DNA from 3 places in the Turicibacter sp. genome. Region 2 is predicted to be linked to each of the others. Evidence: riboswitches for the same ligand, from Rfam matches in the RefSeq annotation. Region 2 holds a riboswitch; each other region holds the start of a gene.
What was found. Region 2 has a riboswitch for S-adenosylmethionine ahead of metK (methionine adenosyltransferase). Riboswitches for the same ligand answer to the same signal wherever they lie in the genome.
Positions count from the first base shown of each region.

Region 1 (8,754 bases), on a different contig from region 2:
TCGATATCGGGTAATAATGACCCGACGGTGGTCGCAAGACAATAAAGGGTGATAATGAAAATTTTAGAATAAAGATTAGCCTCCTCGTAATAAGGGGCAATAAAAAGATGGTGGGTCACAAGTCCGCAAAGTAGGCCACCTCGTTGATGCGTTCCGGCAGTCATAGTTAAAAGTCCTCCTGTATAAACCTGATGTCGAATTTAAAAGATTAATGTCATCTATTTTATATTATACAAGAAAAAAACGAATATTCGTTTGAATTCTATGAGGGAAATAATGGTATATTAGATATAGGGAGAGAGAGACTTGCATAAAATGAAAGGATAGTGTTAAGGTAAGAGGAGATAGAAGTCTAGAGCATTTTTTTAAGCCTCTTTTTATTAGACTATAGGATCCTCGATACAAAAGGGTTTAAGGGTTTAAGAACTGATTATGATTTTAAAATGTTGCGTCTTAGTATTTTGTTTGAGCAACCCAACATAACTGCTAAGGAACAATCGTTTTGTATCGGGATAGATAATGAAGTGAGAGTGATGTTTCATGAATTTAGAAGAAGAGTTAACGGGTTTAAATGACGCACAATCTGAGGTCGTTTCTAACCTAAATGATAATTTATTAGTCATGGCTCCGGCAGGAACAGGGAAGACGAAAGTTATTTCATTACGAGTAGCGGGATTTATTAATCAGGGGATTGAGGCGAAAGAGATATTGTGCTTAACCTTTACGAATAAAGCTTGTCATGAATTAGCAGAACGATTGCTAAAAGTAACGAATGGGTTGGCCAAAGAGGTTTTCGTTAAAACGTTTCATAGTTTTTGTTTTCAACTCATTAAAGAAGAAGCGAAAAACTTCGGTAAGATTTCGCGTGATTTTTCGGTGATGGATGAAGAGGATGGAAAGTTTTTAGTGCGTCAGTTAATGAAAGATGATTATGTCATTGCCGATTTGGCCTATCAATATTTGCAAGAATTGAAACTATATCGCTTAATGATTCCAAAAGCGTATCGTGACGATTATAAAAGAGTGGTCGCCTCTTTTCATCAATCTGAAAAAGCACAAAAACTTCAATATTCGAATAGAAGAAGTGATGCTGGAGCATATACCCTTGGATTTTTAGCTCAGTATGGTTGTTGGTTATATGAAACATATCAAACGTATCTTCTTGAAAATCACCTTGTTGACTTTAATGATTTGATTGTTTATGCTAGCGAATTACTAGAAGATGAGGAGATTTTAGAACGTTGGCGTGAGCGATTTAAGGTGGTGATGGTAGATGAAGTACAAGATACCTCCCAATTTGAATATCAACTGATTGAAAAATTAGCAAAAGGAAAGCAATTTAGTGTTTTTGGGGATTTCAATCAAACCATTTATGAGTGGCGTGATTCAAATCCAGAACTGATTTTGTCACAAATTATGACGACATTTAATCCAAAACGATTGGAGTTATCCCTAAATTATCGGTCTTTGAAACGATTAGTTCAAATGAGTGCCAATTATTTAGAAAATGCGAAAAAAGCACGCTTAATTAATCCGAGGCTATCCCCACGCGTGATTGAGGCAGCGAATGAGGAAGTGGGAGGTCGGCCTGTCTTTTATGAAGCACAGACCCAACAAGAGGAAATGGATTTTATTATCGATCACCTAAAGCATTATCGATTAGATGACCTCGCTAATACTGTGATTCTAACGCGAACAAATAAGCAAAATATTCAAGTTTCAAATTTTTTAAGAAATGTGGGGATTCCCTGTTATTTGATTGAAGATTTAAGTTTATTTAGACGCAAAGTCGTAAAAGACTTACTTGCCTTTGTCAAATTTCAACTTAATCCATTTGATCATTTATCACTTGAACGATTGTTGCCACTTATTTGTCCTGAGGTATCTCCTGAGTTATTTAATCAAACGTATCGTCAACGATATGTTAGTTATGGGATGAGAATGATTGATTTGTTTCAAGAAGCTGCTTATGAGTATGAAGAACCGTATGGATTATTAAAGAAGCAGTTTGAAAAGGGACGAATTGTCATTTTTGATGTGGAATCAACGGGTCTTGATGTGACTCAAGATGAAGTTATTCAAATTGCAGCTATTGAATTGGTGAATGGTGAGTATACTCGTTCATTTGAACGATTTATTAAACCGAGCCACTCGGTTGGAGACTCAGCTTTGGTGCACGGATTTAGTGATGACTATTTAAACGAACATGGCGAAGAGGCGAGAGAAGTCTTTTTACAGTTTCAAGCGTTTGTAGAAGGCGCTTTATTGATTGGTCATAATGTTCAATATGATTTAAAAATTGTGAGTAGTCAGATGAATCGTTTAGGTCTGATGTTTGAAAATTCAATGGGCTATTATGATACCTTAGATATTGTTAGGCGCCTGTATCCAGATTTGAAAAATCATAAGTTAGATACCGTCAGCGCCTATGTTGGTGTGAGTCATGAGCCGACGCATAATGCGATGGATGATATTTTAGCAACAAAAGATGTGCTCGTTAAAAGTATGGATTTGTTAATGACGCATCATGAAAACCGTAAAAAAGTCATGAAATTTTATGAACCTCATTTATGGGGAGCGATTCAAAGGTTAAAAGAAATTCAAGACTGTTTTGAAACACAGCCGCCACATGTTGCGATGAAAGGTTTAATAGATGCTTTTGAGTGTGAGGATGAAGCACATAAGCAAAGTATCATAGAGTTACTTAATTACATTGAGGCGACCTATCATCGCCTGCATCATACGAATCCACATCAACCAAATTTAGAAATTTGGATTCAAATGCTTAATTTGATGGCGTTATCAAGCAGTGAACTTGATCGTGTCATGAAAGAGGAAAATAAGCTTGCAATTATTACGGTGCATCAGTCAAAGGGGCTTGAGTTTGATCATGTGATTATTCCATTTATGAGTCAGGGGATGTTCCCGCTCGATTTTGATGGGATTAATCAAGAGGAAGAATGCCGATTATTTTATGTTGCGATGACTCGTGCGAAGCAGAGCTTATTATTGACGCGCCATATGAAAGAAACCTCTTCATCTAGAAGGGTGAAAGAGCGAAGTCAATTTATATCGTTTTTATATTCATAAAGAAGAATGAGCCAAAAAGTATGAATGAAAGGGTTAAACGATTATTTGAAATAAAAAAGAGTCTCAGTTACCTGAGACTCTTTTTTATTCTGTCACTTTGTCAACAACGATGAAGGGTTGTAATTGATAAGGTTTAGGTGCGACTTTACGATCTTGCCACATATAGAAGAAGCGTTCAAGTGGAAAAATAGCATATCCATCTTGCCAATGGTCTGATGTATCATAAGGATCAGCAAAAATTAAGGTATCATCTCCAATACTTGGTGTTCCATTGTTATCATATCCAATAATAGAGACCCAATGACCATCCCAGTCTCCCCATTCAACCATAACGGGTCTTCCTGCTTTTAAGTGTCCTGTTAGCCATGTGACGAAGTAAGAATCTTTAGCATCGTCAACCCAAGCTTCAGTATCGTCACTATTTTCTGAAGCGTATAAAGATGATGAAGAGAAGGTCGGTTTTAGATTTCCGATATTAGAAGGGGTTGCTCCATCCTCTTCGCTTACCAAGTCAGCCTCGGTATAATCAGCGCGATAACTTGTTTCTAATACTTTAAATCCTTCTAAATTAGAAAAGAAGTTGTACATGTCTTCAACGGTTGTGCCATATTCATGAAAGTTATTAGCACTTCCAGGAAGAGCGCCTTCCGTATCATCGTCAACACTTGAACCCATGGCAAGTGCGATATCCCATTCTGTTAAATCAGTTTTTCCCATATTCCAAAGTGTCATTAAAGAAACGGCGTTTCCACATGACCATTCCGTTGTTTGTTGCATCGTTTTAAAACCTTCAATGAGGGTTAAGGTTTCGTCTGATTTTAATCGATAAAAATCGGGATTAACATAAAATCGTGAAGTAGCGTTATCACCTAAAAAGTTATAAGAATCTGCTCCCCCCAATTCATCGTAATCTTCTCCCTCAATAAAATCTGGTTTTAATTTAACTGTCTCAGAAACGGTTTTAACTGCCTCCTCTTCAAGTGGTTCAATGGCAGGTATTTCATTTTGATTTTGGCATCCTGTCATCACCCCTAATGCCATAATTAAAGTTAATAATGAAATTTTTTTCAAAAGTAATCATCCTTTCAAATTTTGATTTTCGTAATTTTATTCAACATTATGTTTAGTATTTATAAACTTTTTGAGCAAAAATAAAATGTTTAGATGAGAATCATCGAAACAAAAGAGAGGGGGAATAGCTAATTTATTAACGTTTTATTGCTCATTAATCATATATTAAACGATTTTTAAGGATAAATCAATCATTTTTATTTAAAAAATTCATAATTTTTTACAATTTATATAAGTAAACATTTAGATTATTATTTTTGTTCTACAAATGGAGAAGTTTCATCTCAAGAGATGAATAAAAAGAAGTAAAAAAAGTAAAATTGTTTTAATTGAATTGGTAGATTTATAATCTTAGTTATTGTATGATTAGCTATAAAGCATTGATTTTTGCGATGTAGATTTAAAAAGTAAGGACGATGGTAGATGAATGATAATTACCAAGCATTTTATTGGAGTAAGCTTGATAATGTGGCGAAGTTATATTCACTCGTATCGAGTACAAAGGCAACAAATGTATTCCGAATTTCGGTCAAAATGACAGAACCAATTCAAGCGGATTACTTATCAGAAGCTGTCGTGGGGGCACTTCTTGAAATGCCATCATTTAGTGTACGTCTAAGGATGGGAATTTTTTGGTACTACTTTGATATGAATATTCAAAAACCAAGAGTTCGTAAAGAGTTTACGTATCCATGTTCAAAAATGACGAAGTACACTAATAATGGTTATTTATTTAATGTCACCTATTATGAAAACATGATGCATCTAGAAGTTTTTCATGCTTTGGCTGATGGAGCAGGCGCATTACAGTTTTTACAGGTTCTATTGTATCAATATTTAAAAAGAGTTTATCCTAATTCAGTCAATCAACATTTACAGTTAATGAGTGACCAACAATCTCAACGTGCAATGGATGAGGACAGTTTTTTAAAAGTTGTGTCGGATCGAGATGGAAAAGTTATTCCAACGACTTCTAAAGCATATAAAATACTAGGAATTAAAAAACGTCCTCAAGAATTAAAAGTGATTCATGGAATGATGCCAGCAAAACAGATTGTTAAATTATCAAAACAATATGGCGTTAGTATGTCTTGTTTTTTATCTTCTTTATTAATTTATTCGATTTATATGGAAAATGAGAAATTCACAAAGAATAAGCGACCAATTACGGTGACAATTCCATTTGATTTAAGAGCCCGTTTTGAGTCAAATACTGTGCGTAATTTCTTTTCTAATGTGACGGTATCGGTTAATGTTTTAGAGGAGATGAGTTTTGAAGATATTTTAAAGCAGGTATCCATTCAATTAATTGAGGGGCAAGATCAACAAGTTGTGACGCATAAAATTAAAGATAATGTGAGTGCTCAAGAAAATTTAGCCATCCGTTTTGCTCCACTGTTTATCAAAAATACGGTGATGAGACAAATTTATTTAAAGGCCGATCAAGGGGTGACAACCACGTTATCGAATCTTGGGCGTATTGTCTTTTTAGATGAAATTTCACAGTATGTCGATCAAGTACGCGTCATGCTTCCGGTGACACCACATCAACGAATTCGTTGTGGGGTTTGTTCATTTAAGGAGACGTTAGTCGTTAGTTTTACATCATCATTAGAAGAAACTGATATTCAACGATTCTTCTTTAGATTTTTAAAAGATCAGAAAGTTGAAATTACAATTTCATGTAACGAGGAAATAAATAATGAGATATTGTTCTAAATGTCAAATGAATGTAGAAAATGAATTGAAAAGATGTCCTTTATGTGGGGAAATATTGGACTTAGTTGAAATTGAAGTGGTTCGAGATTATCCATCCCGATTTGCAAAGAAACGTCGCGTGCCGATTCGTAAACTGATTGTATTTATGGCCATGGTGATTATTTCGTATTCTTTTATCATCGGAATTTTTCATGATTTTAATTGGAATTGGGTCTTTATTATTGTGTGTTCTACTTTATATTTGTCAGTGAGTGTTATTATTGGCTTAAGAGTGAAAAAAAATATTGGACCAAATATTTTGACGCATGTCTTTGGTGGAACTGTATTTGCCGTTATTTTAGATTATTTACTTGGCTATCAAGGGTGGTCATTGAATTTTGTGTTTCCATTAGCACTGATGGCAGGAACATCTGTCTTTACATTGTTAATTATTTTAAGACCAAAGCGTTTTACAGATTTTGCAAGTTATCAGTTACTGCTTGGGGGTATTGGATTGTTTTTATTAATGCTCGTTTATTTTGAGTTAATTAGTTTTCCAGCGGTTGCAGTGGTTGCAGGATATTACGCCTTAATAACATGTGTTGGGATGTTTATGTTTGCTGATCGTAAACTGATTCATGAAATAAAAAAGAAATTTCATTATTAAAAAGACTTTACATTCCATAAAATGGATGGTATAGTATCCGTAAGTTAAAAAAGAAATAAAAATGGATTCCTTATCAAGAGAAGTGGAGGGACAGGCCCTATGAAGCTTCAGCAACCGGTACAGTCGTACACGGTGCTAAATCCGACAGATTAATTCTGGCAGATGAGGAGCGCGAGTTGTAAGTTAGACTAAGCGTTCTTCAAATTTTTGAAGGATGACTTAGTTTTTTTATTAATTAAATATAAAACCTTATCAAGAGAAGTGGAGGGACAGGCCCTATGAAGCTTCAGCAACCGGTACAGTTGTACACGGTGCTAAATCCGACAGATTGATTCTGGGAGATGAGGGGATTGTTTATTAGAGGACTCTAATGAGACGGACCCCAGCTTTTGATAAGGGGTCCGTTTTTTTATTTCAACTGACAAGGAGGGAGATAGAAGATGATTGAGTTAAGACAGGTAAGTAAGAACTTTGAAAGTCAAGGGCAAGTGGTTAAAGCTTTACAAAATATAAATTTAAGGGTGAATAGAGGTGAAATCTTTGGAATCATTGGGTATAGTGGAGCAGGAAAAAGTACGTTAATCCGATGCTTGAATTATTTAGAAATTCCAACAGAGGGAGAAGTGTTGATTAATAATTTGGTTCTGGGGCAATTGAATGCGAAGCAATTAAGAGAGGCTAGACGAAAAATCGGAATGATTTTTCAACATTTTAATCTCATGAAATCACGTAATGTTTATGAAAATATTGCTTATCCGCTAAAAGGTCAAGGATTGAATCGTGATGAAATAAAGGAGAAGGTTGATCGTTTATTAAAGCTTGTTGGATTAGAGGAAAAGGCTAATGTCTACCCTAATCAGTTGAGTGGGGGTCAAAAACAACGTGTGGCAATTGCTCGGGCATTGGCAAATGATCCAGAAGTGTTGCTTTGTGATGAGGCGACATCAGCTCTTGATCCTCAAACGACTAAATCGATTCTTAGGTTGTTAAAAGAAATTAATGAACGGTTAGGAATTACGATGGTATTGATTACGCATCAAATGGAGGTTGTTAAAGATATTTGTCATCAAGTGGCGGTGATGGAAGAAGGTGAAATTGTTGAAGTAGGACCTATAGTTGATGTTTTTTCAAATCCTAAAGCAACTATTACAAAGGATTTTGTGGCCAATGTATTTCAGGATGAACGGATTTTTGAGTTATTAGAGTCGAGAGGTTCGTTTGAAGAATTAACAAAACTTGAAAAACTTGTGAAGATTTCATTTGTTGGACAACAGACAGGTAAAGCCTTTATTTCTAATATTTCAAAGTTGTTTGATATTGAGGCGAGTATTTTATTTGGAAGTGTGGAGATGATACAAAAAACGCCCATTGGGCATCTAATTGTCAGTTTACATGGCGATGAGAAATTGATGAGTCAGGCACTACAGTATTTAAATGATAATCAGATTAAAGTGGAGGTGTTAAGTGATGGTCGAGTTCTTTAATCAAATTTGTCCAAATGTGGTCGAGTATTTTCCTGATTTATTAAAAGCACTTAACGAAACGTTATTAATGGTTAGTATATCGGGGATTTTTGCAACGATGATTGGATTGCCAATTGGGGTTGTTTTAGTGGTGACAAGGCAAAATCATTTGGTTGAAAATAAATGGGTCTATTATATCATCGGAAAATTAATGAATGTTTTGAGATCCATTCCTTTCATTATCTTGCTTGCGTTTATTATGCCATTTACGAAGTGGATTGTTGGCACAACGATTGGGTTAAAAGGGGCTTTAGTTCCGTTAATTGTGGGGACGACACCGTTTGTAGCGAGACAAGTTGAGTCGGCACTGTTAAATGTTGATGATGGGGTAATTGAAGCAGCAAAAGCGATGGGATCGAGTCCATTTGAAATTATCTATCGTGTCTTGTTAAAAGAAGGATTACCAAATATCATATATGCACTCACGATTACGATCGTAAGTTTGATTGGATTTTCAGCTATTGCTGGAAGTGTTGGTGGAGGTGGTCTTGGAGATTTTGCCATCCGTTATGGTTATCAATATTTTAAAGGAGACATCATGTTTGTGACTGTTGTCGTTTTACTTGTGTTAGTGTCACTAGTTCAAAGTGCCGGGGAATGGCTCCAACGGAAACTCAGTCATTAAAATAAATCATATTAGGAGGAATTGATCATGAAAAGAAAATTATTAGGGTTAGTAATGTCAGTTTGTTTAGGATTTTTATT
Region 1 is NZ_JAGAVR010000035.1:73,280-82,033, reverse strand. It holds gene J6D32_RS05875 (metal-dependent hydrolase) at 1-164, opposite strand, end outside; gene J6D32_RS05870 (ATP-dependent helicase) at 541-3,090, shown strand; gene J6D32_RS05865 (C39 family peptidase) at 3,175-4,161, opposite strand; gene J6D32_RS05860 (hypothetical protein) at 4,585-5,880, shown strand; gene J6D32_RS05855 (DUF6320 domain-containing protein) at 5,864-6,526, shown strand; SAM riboswitch class I at 6,594-6,695, shown strand; SAM riboswitch class I at 6,773-6,874, shown strand; gene J6D32_RS05850 (methionine ABC transporter ATP-binding protein) at 6,967-8,010, shown strand; gene J6D32_RS05845 (methionine ABC transporter permease) at 7,994-8,674, shown strand; gene J6D32_RS05840 (MetQ/NlpA family ABC transporter substrate-binding protein) at 8,702-8,754, shown strand, end outside.
Region 1: another riboswitch for S-adenosylmethionine. It lies ahead of J6D32_RS05850 (methionine ABC transporter ATP-binding protein); the one in region 2 lies ahead of metK (methionine adenosyltransferase).

Region 2 (7,939 bases):
CAGGGTTGTTTAAGATATTTAGGTTTATGGGATTTACTGATCTGTTAAAGCCGTTAATAGTGGTGAATTTAAGTATTGTATTTTTAGCGGTATGGATTATGTATTTGTTTATTAAAGAAATGTATGGCTTACAACGAGCTACTTTATTTAGCATTTTATCTATTTTAATTACACCATTTTATACATATACTACTATTGTGTACACCGATACCTTAGGCATGATTTTACCTATTTTATCACTTTATTTGTATGCAAAGATTTATCGTTCTCCTAAAAAAGAAATAGGATTGTTAGTAACTTTAGGATTAGTACTAGGTCTTGGAGGCCTTTTGAAGACGCATGCTTTAGTTGTTTTGGTGGCTATTTTAATTCATTATTTCTTAACGAGAAAAGACGGATTCATTAGATTAAGTGCACCGCTCATTTTAATGGTATTAGTGACGATGATGAGTTATAAACTCGCCATAAAACCGTTGATTCCTGTTGCATCGAGTGAAGTAGGATTTCCAAAGACACATTGGGTGATGATGGGACTTAAAGGATTAGGTGGATATGATGATGAGGATACGAATATGACGCGATTTTTAAAAGATAGTGGTTGGTCAAATGATGAGATTCAAGCACAACACATTCGTCTAATGAAGGAACGATTAGAAGCTTTTGGAGTGGGTGGATTTATCAACCATTTGAATTCTAAGTTGAATTTTACGTGGTCAGATGGAACATATTTTGCTCCAGAGAAATTAAAGCGTGAGCCAATTGTTACAAATAATTATCAAGATTATATTTTTGGGGATAAAAACCTACCATACTTATATTTAAGTCAAATGGTTCATGTTGTAATTTTATTTTTAATGTGGTTAAGTAGTATCCGTATTTTAAAAGATAAACTATGTTTTGAAAGTGTTATGACGATATCGGTATTTGGAGTGATGTTATTTCTATTAATTTGGGAAACTCGCTCTAGGTATCTAATGATTTATTTACCGGTCTTTGTTGTATTAGCCAGTTATGGATTTGGTGAGTTTACACAGATGATTCAAAAAATAAAGCGTCAATAAATTTGTAAATTTATGATATAATTAAGTATCAAATTATTTTAGGTGGTGGACTTAATGGGGAAGCTGATTTCCATTATTGTACCGTGTTACAATGAACAAGAAACAGTTGAACGTTTTTATGAAGAAATTATAAAAGTAACGAATGAAATTAATGGATATGAATTTGAATTTGTTTATGTGAATGATGGTTCAAAAGATCAGACAGTCCCATTAATTAAAGCGTTGCGTGAAAAAGATGAGCGTGTTTGCTTAATTGATTTTTCTCGTAACTTTGGAAAAGAAGCAGCGATGCTTGCAGGAATGGAATATGCTCGTGGAGAAGCCGTCGTTATTATGGATGTTGATTTACAGGATCCACCGGAGCTTTTACCTAAAATGGTTAAGCTTTACGAAGATGGATATGAAAATATTTATACACGACGTCGTAATCGTGATGGAGAGCCACCTATTCGTAGTTTCTTTGCCAATATGTTTTATAAAGTGATTAATCGCATGAGTGACGTTGAAATCATTGACGGAGCTCGTGATTATCGTTTGTTAAGTCGTCGTGCAGTTGATGATTTAATTAGTTTAAAAGAGTCAAATCGTTTCTCAAAAGGATTATTCCAATGGGTTGGATATCAATCGATTTGTCTAGAGTTTGATCACGTTGAACGTGTTGCGGGTGAGACAAAGTGGAGTTTCATGAAACTTGTTAACTATGCAATTGAAGGAATCACAGCATTTTCAAATGCGCCTCTTCGTTTTGCAACTTATACAGGAGTTTTAGTGGCGTTTGTGGCATTTGCATATTTACTATACATTTTCTTTAATACAGCGATCAATGGAAACCCAACGGCAGGTTGGTCATCAATGGTTTGTATCATGTTATTCTTAGGAGGAGTACAGTTAATCTTCTTAGGAGTCATTGGAGAGTATATTGGTCGCATTTATAATGAGGTTAAGGGACGTCCTAATTATATTGTGAAAGATTATTTTGGTGAGAAAAAAGAACTTGAAGATTAATTCTTCAAGTTCTTTTCTTTTATATGGTAAAATAATGTTAATAAATGGGTGAAGTGAGGGATATTAGTGACGGTAGTTTATATTTTATTAATTGTGGTTATTTTTTTATTACTGTTAATTTTAATCAGACAAAATTTATATACAAGAAGTCGTCAAAATCCACAGTTAGATTTGCAGGTGAAACAATTGCTTGAGGAGCAACAACGAATGGAGAAGCGACTTCAGGATGCTAATTTTCAGTTAAGTGGGAGTTTTAATCAGGCGAATGAGCGAGTGCTTGAGCGTTATGGACAGTTTGAGCGGGTGATGCGAGATCAATTGAATCAGCATACGTCTTTGGTGAATCAACAATTACAGAGTGATTTTTCGAAGTTAAATGAACGGATTGAGTTTAATTTGCTGCGTATTAATGATAAGGTAAATGAGAGGCTAGATCAGTCATTTAATAAGACGAATGAGACATTTCAAAATATTTTGGTTCGTTTAGCAAAGATTGATGAAGCACAGAAAAAGATTGAAAGTTTATCAACGGACATTGTATCACTACAAAATCTGTTATCAGATAAAAAAAGTCGAGGAACGTTTGGTGAGGTGCAACTTTATCAAATTATGGCAGCTGTTTTCGGTGAAAAGAATGATCGTATTTATGAAACTCAGTATAAGTTATCAAATGGAACTATTGTAGATGCCATGCTTCATGCTCCACTTCCAATGGGGGATTTACCGATTGACTCGAAGTTTCCGCTTGAAAATTATCAACGTATGATGGATCGAACTTTAGGGGAGGTAGAGCGTCAACTAGCAGAGAAACAGTTCAAACAAGATGTTAAGAAACATATTGATGATATTTTCAATAAATATGTGACACCACAGGAAACTTCAGATCAGGCTGTGATGTTTTTACCAGCAGAGGCAATTTTTGCTGAGATTAATGCCTATCACCCAGATTTAGTAGCTTATTCGCAACGTAAAAGAGTATGGCTTGTGTCACCTACAACTTTTATGTCAACACTGACAACGATTCAAGTGATTTTAAATAATTTAGAACGGGATCAACATGCTTTAATTATTCAACAGGAGTTGAATAAATTAGGGGATGAATTCAAGCGTTATAAAGAGCGATGGGATAAGTTGAGTAAGCATATTGATAGTGTGTCGAAAGATGTTAAAGAAATCCATATTACAACTGAGAAAATTGGGACTCGCTTCGATGCTATTTCAAATGTTGAACTTGATTTTACAGAATAAGTCGCTAATATTTGACAAATAAATAAAAAGGCTTTATAATAGATAAGAATTAAATTTAATAAAATTACAATAATATACTCTTATTAAGAGCGATGGAGGCATAGGGGCCTATGAAGTCGCGGCAACCTCTGAAATTGAAAGGTGCCGACCCAAGCGAGTTTAACTCGAGCAATAAGAGGGTTTGAATCTACCTATTCAAGTCCGCTTATAGCGGGCTTTTTTTGTTAGCTCATCTTTCCGGCTTTGTCGGAATAGATGAACTATACATCTGTGTTTTTTGCAGATGTTATCCATTAGTGCTATTAGTGTGTATTCACTGTATTTGTGAATACACATGAAATCTATAATTAGACAAACTTTACATCGCGAAGGCGATGTAACAACCATTGTTAGAATATAATTTAGTGGAAAATAGGATTAGATTCAAGTTAATTGCAAAAATTAACGGCCCTAAGCATGATTTTATATCTAAAGCTTAATAATATAGAGTATTAATGTGAATTGAAGGAGGACATTATAGTGTCAGAACGTCGTTTATTTACATCAGAATCAGTAACAGAAGGTCATCCAGATAAAATTGCTGATCAGATTTCAGATTCAATTTTAGATGCGATCTTAGCCAAAGATCCAATGGCACGTGTTGCTTGTGAAACATCGGTAACAACTGGATTAGTGTTAGTGTTTGGGGAAATTACAACGTCTTCGTATGTTGATATTCAAAAAACAGTCCGTGAAACAATTCGTCAAATTGGTTATGATCGTGCAAAATATGGATTTGACGCAGATACATGTGCTGTGTTAACTGCAATTGACGAACAATCGGCTGATATTGCGATGGGTGTTGACCAAGCGTTAGAAGCTCGTACTGGTTCAATGAGTGATGAAGAAATCGAAGCAATTGGAGCAGGAGACCAAGGTTTAATGTTCGGGTTTGCTACAAATGAAACAGAAGAATTTATGCCATTACCAATCTCGTTAGCTCATAAATTAGCACGTCGTTTAACTGAAGTTCGTAAAAATGGAACATTAGACTATTTACGTCCAGATGGAAAAACTCAAGTAACAGTTGAATATGATGAAGCTTTAAAACCAGTAGCTATTGATACTGTATTATTATCGACTCAACATTCACCAGAAGTAACTCATGAGCAAATCGAAGCAGATATCAAAAAATATGTATTTGATGAAGTATTACCACAAGAATTAGTAACTGAAAATACTCGTTATTTAGTTAATCCAACAGGACGTTTTGTAATCGGTGGACCTCATGGAGATGCAGGATTAACAGGACGTAAAATTATTGTTGATACTTACGGAGGATATGCCCGTCATGGTGGTGGAGCATTCTCAGGTAAAGATGCAACAAAAGTAGACCGCTCTGCTGCATATGCTGCACGTTATGTGGCGAAGAACTTAGTTGCTGCAGGGTATGCAGATAAAATTGAGATTCAATTATCATATGCAATTGGAGTTGCACAGCCTACTTCAATTATGGTTGATACATTCGGTACAGGGAAAACTACGAATGCCAAAATCGTCGAAGTAATTCGTCAAAACTTTGATTTACGCCCAGCGGGAATCATTCAAATGTTAGATTTAAGACGCCCAATCTATAAACAAACAGCTGCATATGGACATTTCGGACGTACTGATGTCGATTTACCATGGGAACGCTTAGATAAAGTAGAAGCGTTAAAAGCTTCACTTTAATATTAAATAGATGTATAATAATAGCCTGATTTTTTTACAAAAAATCAGGTTTTTATTATGTGAGAGAGTGCTATAATATACTATGCTATAAAACTTTAAATTTTTGAAAGGAAGTGCCTAGTGTGCTAAAAAAACTGTTACTTATAATCAATCCGACGTCAGGTCGTGGGATGATCAAGGATTACCTTTTATCGATTGTCACTCAGTTTAGTTTAGCTGGATATGAAGTGACAGTTTATCCAACGAAAGCTAAGCATGATGCTGTGAGTAAAATGAAAGTCGCTCGAAGTTATGATTTGGTTATCGCAAGTGGTGGGGATGGAACGTTGAACGAAGTAATCACTGGCTTAATTGAAGCAAATGGGAATACTCCGATTGGTTATATTCCAACAGGGACAACTAATGATTTTGCATCAACACTTGGTATTCCTAAAAATGTTCCAAAAGCACTTGAACTCTGTTTAAATGGGAAACCAATGCCCATTGATATCGGGATGTTTAATGAGCGTTATTTTATGTATGTTGCTGCATTTGGGGCTTTTACAGACGTAGCTTATGAAACGCCACAACCGCGCAAAAATATGCTCGGGGGACTTGCTTATTTAATTGAAGGATTAATGAAGCTTCCAACGATTCAATCCTATCAGTGTAAAATTTATCATCGTGATGGGTTTATTGAGGGAGATTATATTTTTGGAATGATTTCAAATTCGGATTCGGTAGCAGGGATTAAAAATGCATTTGGAAATCAAGCGGATTTAAATGATGGACTATTTGAAGTAACATTAATTCGAGCTCCTAAAAATTTGATTGATATTCATCGTATTTTAACCGACTTTTTAAATCGAACATACGATCCTGAATACGTGTTAACATTTAAAACAGATCGAATTACAGTTGAGAGTGAACAGGATGTGAAATGGACGCTTGATGGTGAAGATGGTGGAAGTATGAAACATGCTACCATTAAAAGTCTTCAACGACGTGTTCAGATTTTAAGTAAAGGTGAATAAAAAAAGAATTCAAGTATACTTGAATTCTTTTTTTATTACTAAATTTCTTATTATATACAAAAGAGTGTCAAAATATTCTTTTTATCTATGTTTTAATGACAAAAATGTATAAATTATTTATAATTAAAGGAGCTATGTATTGGAGAAGGAGTTGTGAAAATGAATCGAAAGCGGGGCAAGAAGGAAGTCTTAAAGGGAACATTAGCAATCGGATTATTAATAAATCAGTTTAGTAGCTTTGGGGCGATTGTTAATGCTACGGTATATGAGTCAGAAGTAGAAAATAATTCAGATATTGTTCAAGAATCAATTGATTCAAGTCAAGACGATCTACCAGATTTAGATGGAAACTTATCTAATGAAAGTACTGAAAATGAAGAGATTCAGAATCCGGGGGACGGTTTACCTGAAGAAATTCCAAATGACGAAGAATTCGGAGAAACTGAAGATGTAGAATTAGAGATTCCTAAAGTAGAAGAAGATTTAGATAGCGCTGATGGATCAGAAGAAAGCAAGAGTCCAGAAGAGCAAATTGAGGAAGAATTACTTGAAGAAACTGCTTCAATTAATTTAGAAGATGATGGTTTATTCTCCATTGAAAGTCGAAGTTCTGGAAGTGGATTAGTTCAGCTATGGCAAGTTGTTCCTGATGGACAGCAATCAAAAGAAGGTAAGACTACTTCAGAAATTATGAAGGCATTACAATGTAAGCCCAATCATAATTTATATCCATCTGGTGGACAATCTGAACATAATACATATGTAAACTCTTGTTATGTAGATGATGCGTTATATTTAGGAGAAGATACGAATTATTATTATATTTATTTATCTGGATATGAAGGGAAGGTTCCTAAATCTGAATCTCATTGGTTTAAATTAGATTTAAATAATGATGGGACAAAGGTAAAGTATGAAATTCAGACAGTTGCTTATTATATTCCAGGCGGAACAACAATGTATAGTTTACAAGAAAAAACTGAACCATTAGATGTTCCAGAGTTGAATTATTATGATCAATACTTAGATAAATATAATGATATAAATGAACGAGGAATTACTACTTTTAGTACGTCAACAGTTCAATCACCATCTTATTATGCCAATGAAAATGGAACGTTAGTTCATTATCTAACGAGTAATGTAACAAAGGCTAATAGTTATTCAAAAGTGATTGTTGGAAAAGCACCATCTTGGATGAGTTCTAATGTTAAATATTATAGTTATGATGGAATTTATTTTTATACAAACTGGCGTAACATTAAGGTTAATGGTCAAGGTGCTGTAAATCAATCAAATCCATTTTATAATTATTATCAATATCTACCAGTTAGGTCGAAATCAAATTATTCAGCTAATATTTTTGATAATTATACAAATTCGAATGGTGGAGCAGGTGGAAAGTTAGTCAATACAGGCCAATACTTCTATGCTGTTCAAGATAAGTATGGGATTAATGGTGCCTTACAGTACGCTATGGGAATTCATGAAAGTGGATGGGGAAAAAGTAGTTTAAGTATTGATAAGAATAACTTATTTGGGATGAATGCGACAGATAATAATCCTTACGGCAATGGAACGAGCTTCCCATCTGTTGAAGCAGGAATCAATTATCATGCTGACCGTTACCTATCATGGGGATATACAGATCCGGTTGATGATTGGAGATATATGGGATCTCATGTCGGAAATAAAGGAAGTGGAATGAATGTTAGGTATGCATCCGATCCATTCTGGGGAGAAAAAATTGCTGGTTGGTATTATCGCTTTGATAGTGCCAGTGGATTAAAGGATTATGATTATTATACAATCGGAATTAAACAATCTAACGCGGTTGTAGATGTTAAGAGTCAAGCTAATTCAAGTTCATCTACTTTATATCAAACTAAAAATAAAAAAAGT
Region 2 is NZ_JAGAVR010000122.1:498-8,436, reverse strand. It holds gene J6D32_RS13070 (glycosyltransferase-like membrane protein) at 1-1,061, shown strand, start outside; gene J6D32_RS13065 (glycosyltransferase family 2 protein) at 1,116-2,066, shown strand; gene J6D32_RS13060 (DNA recombination protein RmuC) at 2,133-3,314, shown strand; SAM riboswitch class I at 3,392-3,492, shown strand; gene metK (methionine adenosyltransferase) at 3,834-5,024, shown strand; gene J6D32_RS13050 (diacylglycerol/lipid kinase family protein) at 5,147-6,037, shown strand; partial or broken gene J6D32_RS13045 (N-acetylglucosaminidase) at 6,197-7,939, shown strand, end outside.

Region 3 (8,754 bases), on a different contig from region 2:
TATTTTCCATTCCAGCGCGTGGTTTTAAACAATATCCCCCTGTATCAAATGTTAAACCTTTACCGACTAAAGCTGTAATGTTTTCAAAACGAGGTGTTCCTTGATATTTAGCAACAATCATTTTTGGAGGTTCAACAGAACCTTGATTTACACCAAGAATTCCTCCCATTCCTAATTGCTCCATTTCTTCTTTTTCAACAATACGAACTTCAAGGTTATGTTCGTTTGCGAACGTTGCAACAGCATTTGCTAAATTAGTTGCTGTTAATTTATTTCCTGGTTCATTTAATAATTGACGAGCACTATTTGTTGCTTCTCCGTAGATAATACCGCGCTTTAAATCTGCTTCAATTGAACATTCACTATGAATGTAGAACTTGACTGGAGTTTTTACTTTTTCTTCTGTTTTATATGTTTCCATCTTATAAGTTGCAAGTGTAATAGCTTCACCACAAATCGTTGCTAACTCATTGATTGAGGTTTGTTTGCTATCAAATGTTTCAAGTAGGATTGTTACATCATCTTTTGCTATTTTTGCAACTTGTCCGATTACTTGGCGGCACTTCTCAGTATTAAAGTCTGTTGATTTTCCTAAACCAACGATATAAACTTTTTTGCTTTCAATTTGTCCAAGTGGATAAATTGGTGTAATCTCTTTGAAAGTAGTAGGAATTAATTTTTCTTCTAAAGAAGCAGATAAACGTTTATTTAACGCCTTATCTAATTGCAAGAATAATGGATGTGTCGTATCGCTAAATACACCAACTACTAAATTTGTTTTTTCATTTTTAAAATTTACTGTTGATTTAAATTGAATCATGTTTCTCACCCTTTCATTTGTCATTATTATAACATAGTTAAAAGTTTCCAGTTTGAAAAAAGCTTATATTTTATACTTTTTCTCATTTTTAGGATAGAATTTTTTTTTACTTTCATTCTAAATCTATTATATTTATTAAAAAATGACTCTCGTTATGAGAGCCATTTGATTCACTATTCAGATACAGGGACAACTGCTCCTTCGTAAGTATCAATAATGAATTGTTGAACTTCTTCAGAGTGTAACACTTTAACTAATGTTTGAATTGCTTCATTATTTTCATTTCCGCTCTTAACTGCAACGATGTTCACATATGGTGACTGTGATCCTTCCATTACGATAGCATCATTCATTGGATTCAATCCACCATCAAGCGCGTAGTTTGTATTAATTAAAACAGCATCACCTTCTTCAGCATTATAAACTTGAACTAATAATCCTGGATCGATATCTGTTTGGAATTTTAAGTTTTTAGGATTTTCAATGATATTTTCTACAGTTGCTTTGCTAACTTCAACAGAATCATCTAATTTGATTAAGCCTTCTGTTTGTAATAATCCTAGCATACGTCCGTGATCAGCAACTGAATTACTCATGATGATTGTTGCTCCTTCTGGCAATTCATCTAATGATGTATATTTTTTAGAATAAACTCCAATAGGTTCGATATGAATTCCACCCGCATTTACAAGGTTTGTTCCATGCTCAACATTGAATTCTTCTAAATAAGGAATGTGTTGGAAGTAGTTTGCATCTAATTCTCCATTTTCCACCGTTGTATTAGGTAAAACATAGTCTTGGAATACTGTAATATCAAGCTCGATTCCTTCTTCTAATAATAATGGAGCAGCAAATTCTAATATTTCAGCATGAGGGACCGCAGATGCTCCAATAGATAACTTTGTCGTTTCTGCAGGTTTTACTTCCTCAGTTTCTGGCGCTTCTGGTGTAGAAGTTTCTGGTTTTGTGTCATTTTGGCAACCAACTAATGTTAGGGCTGCAGCAAAGCTTAATAAACCTAAAGATAATTTTTTCATATTTAATTCTCCTCCTTGGATTTTGTTTTTATCGTGTTCCCCCACGATTCCTATATAAATCTCAATTTCGTGAAAAATTAAGGATTTATCTAATAGTTACTTAACGTCAGATTTCTTTTAACGTTTATCGATTTTTTTAGTAATAAAATCTCCGAGCATTTGGATGGTAAAGACAATAATTAAAATGATGACTGTCGCTACAAATACAACATCCATGCGATTACGCTGGAATCCATCAAGATAGGCCAAATTACCAAGCCCTCCTGCTCCGATTACACCGGCCATTGCTGTGTAACCAACAAGAGAAATCGTTGTGACAGTAATACCAGATACTAATGCAGGTAAGCTTTCAGGAATTAAAACTTTCCAAATAATTGTCCATATTGAAGCTCCCATTGCGACTGAAGCTTCGATAACTCCTTTATCGATTTCGCGAAGAGCGATTTCTACTAATCGACCATAGAATGGTGCTGCTCCAATAATTAGAGCAGGAAGTGCAGCATTCGGACCTAACATACTTCCGACTAACCATTTTGTGAATGGAAGTAACAAAATAATTAAGATAACGAATGGAATTGATCGGAATATATTGACGAAAGCAGATAAAATACGATTAATCCATTTATTTTCAAGTAACTGATTAGGTCCTGTTAAGAATAAGATTAATCCGATGATAAGACCTAATAAGAAAACACAAATACAAGCAATTAGTGACATATATAGTGTTTCAGTTGTGGCATCAAACATTTTATCAAAGCGTACATTCGGTAGTAATGATGAAATCATCGTGCCATCACCTCAATTTCTACTCCTGCCTCTTTTAAATAATTAAGTGCAGAATTAATATCATTTCCTGTTAGTTGAACGTAAAGTGATCCATAACCACCATCTTGTGTTTGAACAACTTTCCCGTGAATAATATTAATATCAACATCATATTGTCGAATAACGTTTGTGATAAATGGTTTTTCAGCATTTCCTTGGAAGTATTTTAATAAAACAATTTTTCCATCAGGGAATTGTTTTGATAGGGTATCTAACGTATTAAGTGATTCGTCTTCATTGACAACTTGCTTTACAAATCGTTTAGTAACGGAGTGACTTGGGGTTCTAAAGACAGTTAAGACATCACCTTGTTCGATGATACGACCATTTTCCATAATGGCAACATGGTGACAGATTTTTTGAATGACATGCATTTCATGTGTAATTAGAACGATAGTTAAATTGTATTTTCTATTAATTGTGACTAATAAGTCTAGGATTTCGTCTGTTGTTTGTGGATCGAGGGCTGATGTAGCCTCATCACACAGTAAAACTTTTGGGTTATTTGCCAACGCTCTAGCGATTCCGACACGTTGCTTTTGACCTCCACTTAATTGGGAAGGGTAGTTATTTTCTTTCCCGCTTAATCCAACTAATTGAATTAATTCTAGTACACGAGGTTTGATTTCATTTTTCTTAACGCCAGCAATTTCAAGAGAAAAGGCGATATTTTCATAAACAGTTCGAGACCAAAGTAGGTTAAAGTGTTGAAATACCATTCCGATTTGTTGACGTGCTAAGCGAAGTTCTTTAGCAGATACCTTAGTTAGATCTTTTCCGTCAATTGTAACGGTCCCGTCGGTTGGTCGTTCGAGTAAGTTTAACATTCTGATTAATGTACTTTTTCCAGCACCACTGTAGCCGATAATTCCGAAGATTTCTCCCTTTTTAATCTCTAGATTAACAGAATCAACTGCTGTTACTTGGCCGGATGAAGTTTGGAATACTTTTTTAACTTGATCAAGGATAATCATATTCTCTCCCCTTTCCTTAGATAAGTCATTTAACATTGATACAAAAAAACCTTCCTACTTAGATAAGTAGAAAGGTGGACTACATTTGCATGTAATGTCACACTTTCTCTCATCTGTCAGATAAAAATCTGCAGGAATTGGCACCGTATCATTAATTGATGGTTGCCGGGCATCACAGGGCCTGTCCCTCCGCCGCTCTTGATAAGAGTTTGTGTATCTGTATAAAATTTTAGTTTGTTGTGACTTAATACTTATTATAAGGCGTTTAGTTTAAAAGTCAATCTATTTTTTCCATTTTTTAACTTATACAGAAATACATATATATAAGGTAAGAAATTAAAAAATATTTTTTTGTTTAGCGTTCCTAATTTTTTATACAATATTTAATAATTCTAGATTAATTTTAAAATAGGTATATTAAATGAGGTAAATAGATAAGATGTAGGAGCAAGGAAGATTAGAGATGGGGGAGATTTTATTGAATGATTACATTATTGTTATTATTACAATGTCAGTAGCGTTGGCAATGGATGCTTTTGCTGTTTCAATAACACTCGGAATGGATGGAGCTACAAGTTCAATAAGACAGCGCTTGAAGGTAGCGACAAGCTTTGGATTTTTTCAAGGATTATTATTTATTTTAGGAATTATCTCGCTGACAATCGTAAGTGGAAATATTACAACTTATAATCAATATATTGCAGGTGTTATTTTAATCATTTTGGGGTCAAGAATGATTAAAGAAACATTTGAAGAAGAACCAGATAATTGTCCGTATCCGATTTGCCAACAAAAAAAGTGTAGTCAGGTTAAGTGTTTACGAACTGGAAAAACAAATAAAATCACGTTTAGATTATTAGTGATGTTTGGTATTGCGACAAGTATCGATGCGTTAGCTGCTGGAATTACGTATGGACTAATTTATGAGCAGATTATGTTAGCTGTCATTTGCATTTCAGGTGTTGCCTTTCTTTTATCTTATATGGGAGCAACCTTTGGTAGAAAATTAGGTCATATAATTGGAAATAAAGCTAATATATTTGGTGGAATATTAATTGTTATATTAGGAATAAAATCTATATTGTCCTAATATAAAACTTCTTTAGGATGTATCTTAAAGAAGTTTTTTTAGGTGGATAAAAATGTCACAATAAAATTTCAAAATATTAGAGCATATAAGTTGATTTTTTCCATTATCGGCAATATAATAGACAATGTAAAAGATATATACGTTATAACGTTTATGGGGATAGTTAAATGTTATGATGCTATGCAAACCCTTTACAAAATGAGGCTATCTGTTATAAAATCAAAGTGCAGTAACAGGTATTCGAAATTTCAGAGAGAGGTTCAAATTGGACCACAAGGAGGAATTATCATGGAAGCTTGGCAAGGCTTTAAAGGTGAAAACTGGAAAGAAAAAATTGATGTGCGTGACTTTATCAATCAAAACATTACTGTTTATGAGGGTGACGATTCATTCTTAGCAGGACCAACAGAAGCAACAACAAAATTATGGGATCAAGTAATGGAATTATCTAAAGCTGAACGTGAGGCTGGTGGAGTTCTTGATTTAGATACTAAAATCGTATCAACTATTACTTCTCATGAACCAGGATACTTAAATAAAGAGTTAGAAACAATCGTTGGTTTCCAAACTGATAAACCATTCAAACGTTCTTTACAACCATTTGGTGGAATTCGTATGGCTGAAAAAGCTGCTGAATCTTATGGATTCCATGTAGATCCAGAAGTATCTCACATTTTCACTGAATACCGTAAAACTCATAACCAAGGTGTATTCGATGCTTATACTCCAGAAATCCGTGCTGCTCGTAAATCAGGTGTTATCACAGGATTACCAGATGCTTATGGACGTGGACGTATTATCGGGGACTACCGTCGTGTAGCTTTATACGGAATCGACCGTTTAATGGCTGAAAAATTAAATGATCATAACAATACATCTCGTATCATGGACGAAGAAACTATTCGTTTACGTGAAGAGATTTCAGAACAATACCGTGCGTTAAAAGAATTAAAAGAAATGGCTGCGAAACATGGTTTCGATATTTCTAAACCAGCTACAACAGCTAAAGAAGCTATCCAATGGTTATACTTCGGATATTTAGCAGCAATCAAAGAACAAAACGGTGCTGCAATGTCTTTAGGACGTACTTCTACATTCTTAGATATCTATATTGAACGTGACTTACAAAATGGAGTAATCACAGAAGAACAAGCACAAGAGATGATGGACCACTTCGTAATGAAATTACGTTTAGTTAAATTCTCTCGTACTCCAGACTACAATGAATTATTCTCAGGAGATCCAACTTGGGTAACTGAATCAATCGCTGGTATGTCAACTGATGGATTCCCATTAGTAACTAAAAACTCATTCCGTGTATTACATACATTAGATAACTTAGGACCAGCTCCAGAACCAAACTTAACAGTATTATGGTCAACTAAATTACCACAAGGATTCAAAGAATACTGTGCAAAAATGTCAATCAAAACTTCAGCTATCCAATATGAAAATGATGACATCATGCGTCCAATCTATGGAGATGACTATGCTATCGCATGTTGCGTATCACCAATGAAAGTTGGTAAACAATTACAATTCTTCGGTGCTCGTGCAAACTTAGCAAAAGCATTATTATATGCAATCAACGGTGGTAAAGATGAAAAATCTAAAGCACAAGTTGGACCACATTGGGCTCCAATTACTGACGAAGTATTAGATTACGATAAAGTAATGGAACGTTATGATGAAGTAATGGAATGGTTAGCAGATTTATATGTTAATACATTAAATATCATCCACTACATGCATGACAAATATAGCTATGAGCGTATCGAAATGGCATTACATGATACAGATGCAGAACGCGTTTCAGCAACTGGTATTGCCGGATTATCAGTAGTAGCTGACTCATTATCAGCTATCAAATATGCTAAAGTTAAACCAGTTCGTGATGAATTTGGAATCGCAGTTGATTTCGAAGTTGAAGGAGATTTCCCTAAATACGGAAACAACGATGATCGCGTAGACCAAATTGCAATTGATGTTATGTCTTCATTCATGACAAAAGTACGTAAACATAAACCATACCGTGCTAAATTACAAACTCAATCAATCTTAACAATCACTTCAAACGTTGTTTACGGTAAGAAAACAGGAACAACTCCATGTGGTCGTAAAGCTGGTGAACCATTCGCTCCAGGTGCTAACCCAATGCACGGACGTGACTCTCACGGAGCTATCGCTTCAATGTCATCTGTAGCTAAATTACCATTCGAGTCTGCACAAGATGGTATTTCAAATACATTCTCATTAGTACCAAAATCATTAGGACGTACAGATGAAGAACGTAACAAAAACTTAGTAGCAATCATGGATGCTTATGTAAACAAAAAAGGACATCACTTAAATATCAATGTATTTAACCGTGATACTTTATTAGATGCTATGGAACATCCAGAGAAATATCCACAATTAACAATTCGTGTATCTGGGTATGCGGTAAACTTCATCAAGTTAACTCGTGCTCAACAATTAGACGTTATTAACCGTACAATGCATGAAAAAATGTAATTGGGAAGAATAGAAGATAAGGTGATTAGTATGAATGGATATGTACACTCAGTAGAATCTTTCGGAACAGTTGATGGTCCTGGACTTAGATTTATCGTCTTTGTCCAAGGATGCGGCTTACGATGTGCTTATTGTCACAACCCAGATTCATGGAAAATGAAAGAAGGGAAAGTAACGGAAGTTTCAGAAATTGTTGACGAATTAATTAAGTATAAAGAGTTTTTTGAGGCTTCAGGTGGAGGAATCACTGTAAGTGGTGGAGAACCTTTATTACAAATGCCATTTGTGACAGAATTATTTAAAGAGTGTAAAAAACATGGCATTCATACTAACATCGATACTTCAGGTGATTTACACTTCAATACTGAAGAACGTAAAGCACAACTTAAAGAATTATTATCAGTAACAGATATGCTAATGTTGGATATCAAAATGTTTGACGCACACAAACATAAACAGTTAACTGGTAAAGATAATGCACACATATTAGAATTTGGTCGACTTGTATCGGATGCTGGTATTCCAATGTGGATTCGCCGTGTTTTAGTACCAGGATTAACTGATGATGAAGAAGATCTTAAACAAACAGCCGAATATATTAAAACTCTGAAAACAGTTGAAAAAATCGAAGTTTTACCTTATCACAGCATGGGTGAGTATAAATGGACTCAAATGGGGTATGATTATCCATTAAAAGGACAAGAGGCTCCAAGTGATGAAGTTGTTAAACATGCTGAAGAAATTTTAGGTAAAGCAATCTAAATTCCTTCTACCGCTAATCCTTCCTTTTTGTAGGATTAGCGGTTTTTATATGTTAAAAAAGGTTCTATCTCATTATGAGATAGAACCTTTTAACTTTATAATGTTCAAATATTAATAGTTTTTAGCTTGTAATTCAAAGTGTGCTTGTGGATAAGTGCATACTGGGCAAGCTTTAGGTGCTTTTTTTCCATAGTGGATATGTCCACATTCTAAACAAACCCATGCTTGTTCTTCTTCACGCTCGAAAACTTTACCTTCTTCAAGATTTTTTAATAATTCTAGGTAGCGTTCTTCATGGTGTTTTTCAATTTTCCCAACCATTTCAAATAATACCGCGATACGATTTAATCCTTCTTCACGAGCAACTTCAGCGAAGCGAGCATACATATCTGTCCACTCACCATTTTCCCCAGCAGCAGCATCTTTTAAGTTAGTCATTGTATCAGCAACTTCTCCGTCATGAAGTAATTTATACCATAATTTTGCATGCTCCATTTCGTTGCGAGCAGTTTCAAGGAATACGTTAGCAATTTGCTCATATCCTTCTTCTTGAGCTTTAGCTGCATAATAAGTATATTTATTACGAGCCATTGATTCCCCAGCAAAAGCCGTCATTAAGTTTTGTTCAGTTTTAGTTCCTTTTAAGTTACTCATTTTTCTTCCTCCATAATGTAAATAAATGGTTACGAATTAAATTATAGCATTTTACTTGACAGTTGTTCAAGGAACTAT
Region 3 is NZ_JAGAVR010000013.1:34,565-43,318, forward strand. It holds gene J6D32_RS02305 (leucyl aminopeptidase) at 1-820, opposite strand, end outside; gene J6D32_RS02310 (MetQ/NlpA family ABC transporter substrate-binding protein) at 994-1,857, opposite strand; gene J6D32_RS02315 (methionine ABC transporter permease) at 1,975-2,643, opposite strand; gene J6D32_RS02320 (methionine ABC transporter ATP-binding protein) at 2,640-3,656, opposite strand; SAM riboswitch class I at 3,763-3,864, opposite strand; gene J6D32_RS02325 (manganese efflux pump MntP) at 4,120-4,746, shown strand; gene pflB (formate C-acetyltransferase) at 5,035-7,260, shown strand; gene pflA (pyruvate formate-lyase-activating protein) at 7,291-8,022, shown strand; gene rbr (rubrerythrin) at 8,134-8,676, opposite strand.
Region 3: another riboswitch for S-adenosylmethionine. It lies ahead of J6D32_RS02320 (methionine ABC transporter ATP-binding protein); the one in region 2 lies ahead of metK (methionine adenosyltransferase).